DNA from 2 places in the Terrisporobacter muris genome. Region 1 is predicted to be linked to the other one. Evidence: riboswitches for the same ligand, from Rfam matches in the RefSeq annotation. Region 1 holds a riboswitch; the other holds the start of a gene.
The links. Region 1 has a riboswitch for lysine ahead of NSA58_RS13740 (aspartate kinase). Riboswitches for the same ligand answer to the same signal wherever they lie in the genome.
Positions count from the first base shown of each region.

Region 1 (4,114 bases):
GTAGGATTTATGCTAGTAGATTCTAGAACAAAAGAATCTAAATTATATATGCAAACGGGAGCTACAGAAACTGCAGCTATGACAACTGCAGAGGGTAAGGTACAAGAAAAAGAGTACCAAGCCACATTCCCAGTTATGTACAATATACTTGGAAAGCCAACTTATGTTTTAGGATTAAAAGATAAGGCTGGATTAGTAAAAATGGTTGCATTTGTATCTGTTGAGGACTATAGTATTATAGGTCTTGGAGAAACAAAAGAAGATGCTTATAAAAACTATAAAGAAGTATTAGAATCAGAAGGTAATGATATAAGCTTAGATAAAAATGAAGACTTACAAAAGATAGAAGGTACTGTATCAAGAATAAATCAAGATGTAAAAAGCGGTAATACTACATATTACATTACATTAAAAGATAATAATCAATTGATATTTACAGGAACATCAAAAGTATCTACAGAGCTACCTATAACTATGGTAGGAGATAAGGTAAGTATATCTTATGATAAAACAGATTCAAGTATAATAAATATAGCTGAATTTGATAATAATAATATAGGAAAAATAGAAAAAGTTTCGAATAAAGAAGATAAGAGTAAAAATATAGAAAATAAAGAAAAAACTGAATAGTATAAAATAGCTAAGAAAAGGAAGAAATTTTAAATCTTCCTTTTTTTGTGTAAATTTTATTACATGATTTTAATATAATATAGTACAACTTGGTAAAATTAGCTTCAAGGAGATTGACTATGGTGGGATTAGAAAAAGATATTTTGTATCTAGTTAGTAGAGTGAGATGTGTCACAGAAAATCAAGTGGGAAAAGTATTTAATAATAAAAAAAGAAGTAGCAAAAAATCCCTAAAAAGAACTTTAAGAAAAATGTGTAATGATTATACTTTGAGAAAGTTTCCATGTAATATAAACTATACAAATTTTAAAGATAATTCATATGTATATTATTTAAATGGGAGTAACATTACAAAGGGAAACAGTCTGACAAAGATGTTGTTAGGCTCTGAAATAGCAATTAGATTAAATAGTGCAGGGTATGAAACAGTTAGGTTTTATAGAAATGCAAAAGTAGGGGATCAGACTTATGATATATTTATTGAATATATAAACCCGAGTAGACAAAGACTACAAGTATTAATAGATATCGAACTAGATGAAAATCTTAAATGCTCAAAGTATGATAATATTATTTATGATATCGATAACTCAACTATACCATTTTTTATGGTACCAAAAGTTATTGTTATATCTTCTAAAGAACAAAAGCATAATAAGTATAATATGAATGAGCATATACATTTTTTAGATACATCATTGAATAAATTATTTAATTATTTGTAAAATATGTAAATAGTTTTATGATTTTAGTTGCATCTTAAAGTTTGTTATGCTATTAATATATTATTAATAAAATTTATAAAAACCTAAGGTAGAGGTGCTGTACTTAATAGTACTAATATATAGCTGGCGAGCAATTATATGTTGGGAAAGGAATTATGGCCGAAGGTAATTTATAGGCATATGAATTATCTGGACTTATGCAAAATATGTATAAGGCTGTCACTTTTATTCGTAGAAGCAAATATAACAATAGACCTGTTTTCACGTCTGTTGGTTATATGAGCAAAACGGATTTTTCTATAAGTGTTGAGCTACAAGGTTTACTATGGCTATTTTAAACGTCCAAAGTATACCTTTGGGCGTTTATTTTTTTATATTAAAGGAGTTTATAATTTATCTGATGTGTGGATAAATTATAAATTCCAACCTATTTAAATGGAGCAACGGATGCATCTGAAGGGGCACGAAGATATATCGTTGGCGACATGAGTGAAGCGAATTTTTCATAAAGAGGAGTACATAATTTAAGGGGGGATGATAGTGAGCAAAGTAGTTGTTCAAAAATATGGTGGTAGTTCTGTATCTAGTACTGAAAAAATTAAGCTTATAGCAAGTAAATTAATAGAAAGAAAAAAGAAAAATCCTAAAATTGTGGTTGTAGTTTCAGCAATGGGAGATACAACAGATGATTTTATAAGTATGGCAAAGGATATAACAAAATCTCCAGATAAAAGGGAACTGGATGTTTTAATGTCCACTGGAGAGATGATATCTGCATCTTTATTGTCAATGAGTTTGAATTCATTAGGATGTGAAGCTGTAAGTTATAATGCTTATCAATTAAATATAAAAACTAGTGGACTTCATGGTAAATCATTAATAGATGATATTGATGTAAGTAAAATAAATGAAAGTTTAGATAGTGGTAAAATTGTAATAGTAACAGGATTCCAAGGATTAAATGATGAGGGGGATATAACAACATTAGGAAGGGGAGGATCCGACACTTCTGCTGTGGCTTTGGCAGTGAAATTAGATGGTATATGTGAAATATATACTGATGTGGATGGTATTTATTTTACAGATCCAAGAAAATACAGTGAAGCAAAAAAAATAAAAGAGATAGAATATGAGGAAATGTTAGAACTTGCAAGTTTAGGTGCTCAAGTAATGCACTCAAGAAGTGTGGAATTAGCTCAAAAGTATGATGTAGAGTTATATGTAGGCTTATCTTGCAGTGATATTGAAGGAACATATATAAGGGGGAGCAAAGAAATGAAGTTAGAGGATAAAGTTATTACAGGACTTGCAACTTGTGACGATGATGCAGCTATAACAATAGTAGATATAAAAATGGAAGATGTTTCAAAGTTATTTGAAAAGATTGCAGTAGGTGGAGTTAGTGTTGATATGATAAGCCAAACAGCACCTTTTAATAAAAAAGTAAATGTATCATTTACCATACCAAAGGATGATTTAAGGGAATGTAAAGAAATCGTTGGATGTTTTGTACCTAGTGAAAACATAATTATAGATGAAGGTATAACAAAGTTCTCTTTAGTAGGTTTAGGAATGAAAAATACTAGTGGTGTTGCATCAAAAGTATTTAAGATATTTAGTGATAATAACATAGCTGTAAAATTAATAACAACATCAGAAATAAGAATCACATGTGCTATTAACTCATCTTCTAAAGAAGTGGCAATAAGAGAAATAGCTAAAGAATTTAACTTATAAAACAGGAGGATACTATGAAACTTCATGGGACAATGGGAATAAGAGATAATACCTTATATATAGGTGGGGTAAATACTGTGGATTTAGCAAAAAAATATGATACACCTCTTTATGTATTTGATGAAGAGTTAATAAGAAATAACTGTAGAGAATATAATAAATACTTTAAAGTTAAGGAAAATAATAATAAAATTGCATATGCAGGGAAAGCTTTTTTACCAAAGTATATGTGTACTTTAATAGATGAAGAGGGACTTTATTTAGATGTAGTATCTGGTGGAGAGTTATATACAGCATATAAAGCCAATTTTCCTATGAAGAAAATATTATTTCATGGAAATAACAAAACAATAGATGAAATTAAGATGGGTGTTGATTTAGGTGTAGGTGTGTTTGTAGTTGATAATTTCTACGAGTTGGATATATTGGAAAGTCTTTGTGAAGAAAAAAACATGATTCAAGACATATACTTTAGAGTAACACCTGGTATAGATGCCCATACACATAAATACATTAAAACTGGTCAGATAGATTCTAAGTTTGGATTTGCTTTGACAAATGGTGATTTTTATATGGCAGTAGAAAGATTAAAAAAATATAAAAATGTAAAATTAATTGGGATTCACGCTCATATAGGCTCACAAATATTTGATGTAGAACCTTATGAAGAAGAAGTTGATGTTATGTTTAACTTAGTAAAAAAATTAAAGGAAGATTATGATATAGAAATTAAAGAAGTAGATTTTGGTGGAGGTATAGGAGTTTATTATACAGAAAGTGATAAGCCAAAAAGCATCAAGGAGTTTTGTGAAGGTATTATAAATAAATGCAATGAAAAATGCAAAGAAATAAATATAGATATGCCAACTCTTATATTAGAGCCAGGAAGATCTTTAGTTGCTAATGCGGGAAGCACTTTATACTCAATTGGTTCAATTAAGGAGATAAAAGATGTAAGAACTTATGTTAGTGTGGATGGTGGAATGACAGATAATATAAGACCGTCTTTATATCAAGCAGGA
Region 1 is NZ_JANKBY010000202.1:1,103-5,216, forward strand. Features, by position in the region: gene NSA58_RS13730 (hypothetical protein) at 1-630, shown strand, start outside; gene NSA58_RS13735 (hypothetical protein) at 750-1,355, shown strand; lysine riboswitch at 1,437-1,677, shown strand; gene NSA58_RS13740 (aspartate kinase) at 1,890-3,092, shown strand; gene lysA (diaminopimelate decarboxylase) at 3,107-4,114, shown strand, end outside.

Region 2 (4,114 bases), on a different contig from region 1:
AAAACTTCTTTTCTTAAACATTTGAATTCATGAGTAAAGTCATTTGCAGTATCAATCAATTCCTCTTCTGTAAGATCTAGTAGTTCTCTTATGAAAAGTTCATATTTCATCATTACCCTGTGACAAAATAATATGTTATGTGATAAAATTTTCTTTTATTCTTAATTCATATAACCTTTGATGGTGAATCAACATATAATTATAAAAAGTATTACCAGTTTGCGGTAATACTTTTTGTTTTATTTTTTATACTAAAATCTATTTTAAATGATTTTTCTTAATCTCATCAAGCAGTCCATCTTGCAAGTAAATCTCCAATGCACACCCTACCATAGCCTTTACTGATTTATGGAGTTTATCATAAGCTTCTTTAGAATTTGCATAATTTAAAAACTCTTTCTCATGAACATATACCATAGGCTCTATATCTAAAGCTATTTCAGTATACATAGTAGGGCAAACTTGACTTACGTTTCCTATATCTGTTGAACCTACTGGACCATCTTTTCCTTCTAATATATCAGTTATACCTACATCAATTAAATTATTCTTTGTTATATCTTGAAGTATTTTGTTGTTTACTATATTATCAAAAGAATTTTCAAAGTATCTGTAAGTTAGTTTTGCACCTGTCATTAATTCTGCACCTTTTGCACAGTTTATAACCTTTTTAGTTACTTCATCTAAATAGCTTCTTTCACCAGCTCTTATATAAAACTTACAAGCTGCTTTTTCTGGAACTATGTTTGGAGCTTCTCCTCCATTTGAAACTATTCCATGTATTCTAACATCTGATTTTACATGTTGTCTTAGCGCATTTATTCCTGCAAATGTAAGTTGTACTGCATCTAATGCATTGACTCCCATGTGAGGATGGCTGGCTGCATGTGCTGCTACTCCTTCAAAACTAAATTCTAATGAATCTATTGCCAAAGCTCTACAGTTTATATTATTAAAAGCTTCTATATGCATTTGATAACATACATCAATATCATCAAAAGCTCCTGATTTAACTAAATCACATTTTCCCCCTGTAGTTTCTTCAGCTGGTGTTCCTATTAGTACAATTTTCCCTTTAAAATCTTCTTTTAGTTTACTAAGTACTATACAAGCTCCTAATGTTGATGCTGCAATCCAGTTATGACCACAAGCATGACCTGCTTCTTTGTTTTCTCCGTATCCAGGTAATGCATCATATTCTGCTAAAAATGCTATAGTTGTACCATCATTATCTCCCAGTTCTGCCCTAAAAGCCGTATCTAGGTTGCAGTATGGATAAGTTGTATCAAATCCATATTCCTTCATTTTATCTACTAAATATTTAGATGATATGTATTCTTCTTCCCCTAGTTCTGGATTATTAAATATAAAATCACATACTTCTTCTATTTCTCTTCCTAGTTCATTTTCTATATCATAAGCTCTTTTCTTTATATTTTCTATCATAATTTACCCCCTATATTAGAACCCTATATATAGTCCTGTTGTTAAAAATGCCATTGTAGTAATTATTAATATGACCATTAAAGGCATTATAAATCTAATCCATCTCGACCAAGGAATATTAGCTAGTGCCAGTGCCCCCATTAAAACTCCTGATGTTGGTGTTATTAAGTTAGTTACACCTATACCAAATTGATAAGCTGTAACTATCATTTGTCTAGATACATCTACTAAATCTCCAAGTGGTGCAAGAACAGGTACTGTAAGCGATGCAAGTCCTGATGCTGATGGTATTAAAAATGCGATTAAACCTTCTATTAAGAATGTTAAATTTACAAATATGGCTTTTGGTAAACCATTTAATACACTTGCTGCTGAATTTAAGATTGTATCTATTATGTATCCATTTTCTGCTATTATTACTATTCCACGTGCAAATGCTATGCATAATCCTGCTGACATTAAATCTTTTGCTCCACTTGTAAATGAGTTAACTATTTCATCTTGTTTTAGTCCTGATGCTAGTCCTGATATTACACCTATAGCTGTAAATACCATTGCAATTTCACTTATATACCAGCCTTGTGTTAAAACTCCATATACCATAGTTGCCATACCTATTGCGAAAATTGCTATTACCATAGCTTCCTTTGTTGTAAATGCTTTTATATTTGTATCACTACTATCTATTGTTTCTTGATTTAGTGATATATCCTTAACTAAAGACTTTGTAGGATCTTTTTTAACTTTGTTAGCATAGATCATAACAAATCCTATACTTATGCTCATAAATATTATAAACATAATAACTCTATACTCTATCCCAGAACCTGGTGCTATGTGTGAAAGTGCTTGTGCTATTCCCACAGAGAAAGGATTGGTAGTAGCTGCTGCAAATCCAGTTGTTGCTCCTATAAATACTGTTGCCACTGCTGTTAATGAATCATATCCCATACTAGTCATAAGCGGAATAAATATCATATAAAAAGGTAGTGTTTCTTCACTCATTCCAAATGTTGTTCCACCTAGTCCAAATAAAATCATGGAGATTGGTATTATTAAAAATTGGAATTTTTTCATTCTATTTACTATATGAGCTATAGCTGCTTCTATGGCTCCTGTTTTGTTAACTATTCCAAAAGCTCCTCCAACTATTAAAACAAACCCAACTACTTCGGCTGCATCTATAAATCCATTTATAGGTGCTGTAAATACATCAGTAATTCCCTGTGGGTTTGATTCTACTTTTTCGTAAGTTCCAGCTACAACAACCATTTTATCTTGTATTTCTTGTCTTTCAAAACTTCCACTTGGTACTATCCAAGTAAGAACTGCCATTACTACTATTAGTAAAAATATTATAGCAAGTGTGCTTGGCATAGTAAACTTTTGTCTTCTTAAAGTGCTCATTTTTTTACTCCTCCATTTTGTAAGTTAAAATATTTTATTATCCCTTTATTTTTTCTATCTTAGTTTGAAGAAGTATAAAAAAAGCCCAACATGTATACATGTTGAGCTTAATATGCTAAATACAACATACCTACATCTTCCCTTTATCTTACTTAAGATAGCTCTCCATCAAAACTTGGGATAATTTTGATGACAGTCCTGTACTTATTAAATACAGTCCCAGCACTAGCTTTGGACACTAGAACTTCGGCACTTACTCCTTTTATATTGATTCATTGGCTTCCGACCTCTTCAATATTACTCTTAGTAAATGCAACCTCTACCTCAATCTTTTTATTAGATGAGGTATTTTTATTAAATTTCTCTTTGTTGTAAATATTTTAGCATAATTTGTAAAAAATTGTAAATATATTGATTTAATGATATATTTATTTCCATGTTATATCTGCATCTTTTCTAGGTACAGTTCTTGAATATTTTACATCAGGATAGCCAACAATCATACAAGTTACAATCTTTTTGCCATCTTCTATACCAAGATACTCCATGATTTCTTTGTTTGACTGAGATGCTCTAACTAAAAAACCACTAAAAAATGTTCCAAGTCCTAGGGCATTAGTCATTAATTCCATGTTAGAAGATGCAAGAGCTCCATTTACATCAGAATCTGATACTACAAGTATTACTGCAGGAGCATTGAAAAATAGCATGTCATTTTTCTTAGGGTCTTTTTTATAAGCATCATACATTTGTAACCATATCTTTGCGTATTTTTGTACTTGCATATTTTCTGGAGTTTTGTTTGCAAGTATGTAGTCTCCTAAATTTTTTAATGTATCTATTACCATAGATTTTAACTCATCTATATTTTCTTTTACTACTATGTATGAAACATTTTGAAGGTTTCCTCCTGTTTGAGTAAATCTTCCTGCTTCAATTATTTGGGCAAGTTTTTCGCGCTCAACATCTTTGTCTTTAAACTGTCTTATTGTTCTTCTAAATTTTATAAAATTAAGAAGATTATTTGCATCTATTTCAAATTCTTCTTTGTTATAATTTTTTACATCATCCATATTGTATTCATCTGTATATACTGCATTTTTAGGGCATATAGCAATGCAATGACCACATTTCATACAAGTTTCATTTTTTATATTAGCTTTTTTATCCTGCATTTCTATATCTCTAACAAAACAATCCTTAATACATAACCCACAACCTATACATTTTTCTCTATCTATTTTCATCATAAAACCAACTC
Region 2 is NZ_JANKBY010000134.1:4,309-8,422, forward strand. Features, by position in the region: gene NSA58_RS11195 (DUF2935 domain-containing protein) at 1-149, opposite strand, end outside; gene NSA58_RS11200 (M20 family metallopeptidase) at 259-1,446, opposite strand; gene NSA58_RS11205 (YfcC family protein) at 1,462-2,853, opposite strand; lysine riboswitch at 3,004-3,183, opposite strand; gene NSA58_RS11210 (nitroreductase family protein) at 3,282-4,103, opposite strand.
Region 2: linked by a shared signal. The riboswitch ahead of NSA58_RS11205 (YfcC family protein) and the one ahead of NSA58_RS13740 (aspartate kinase) in region 1 are both predicted to bind lysine.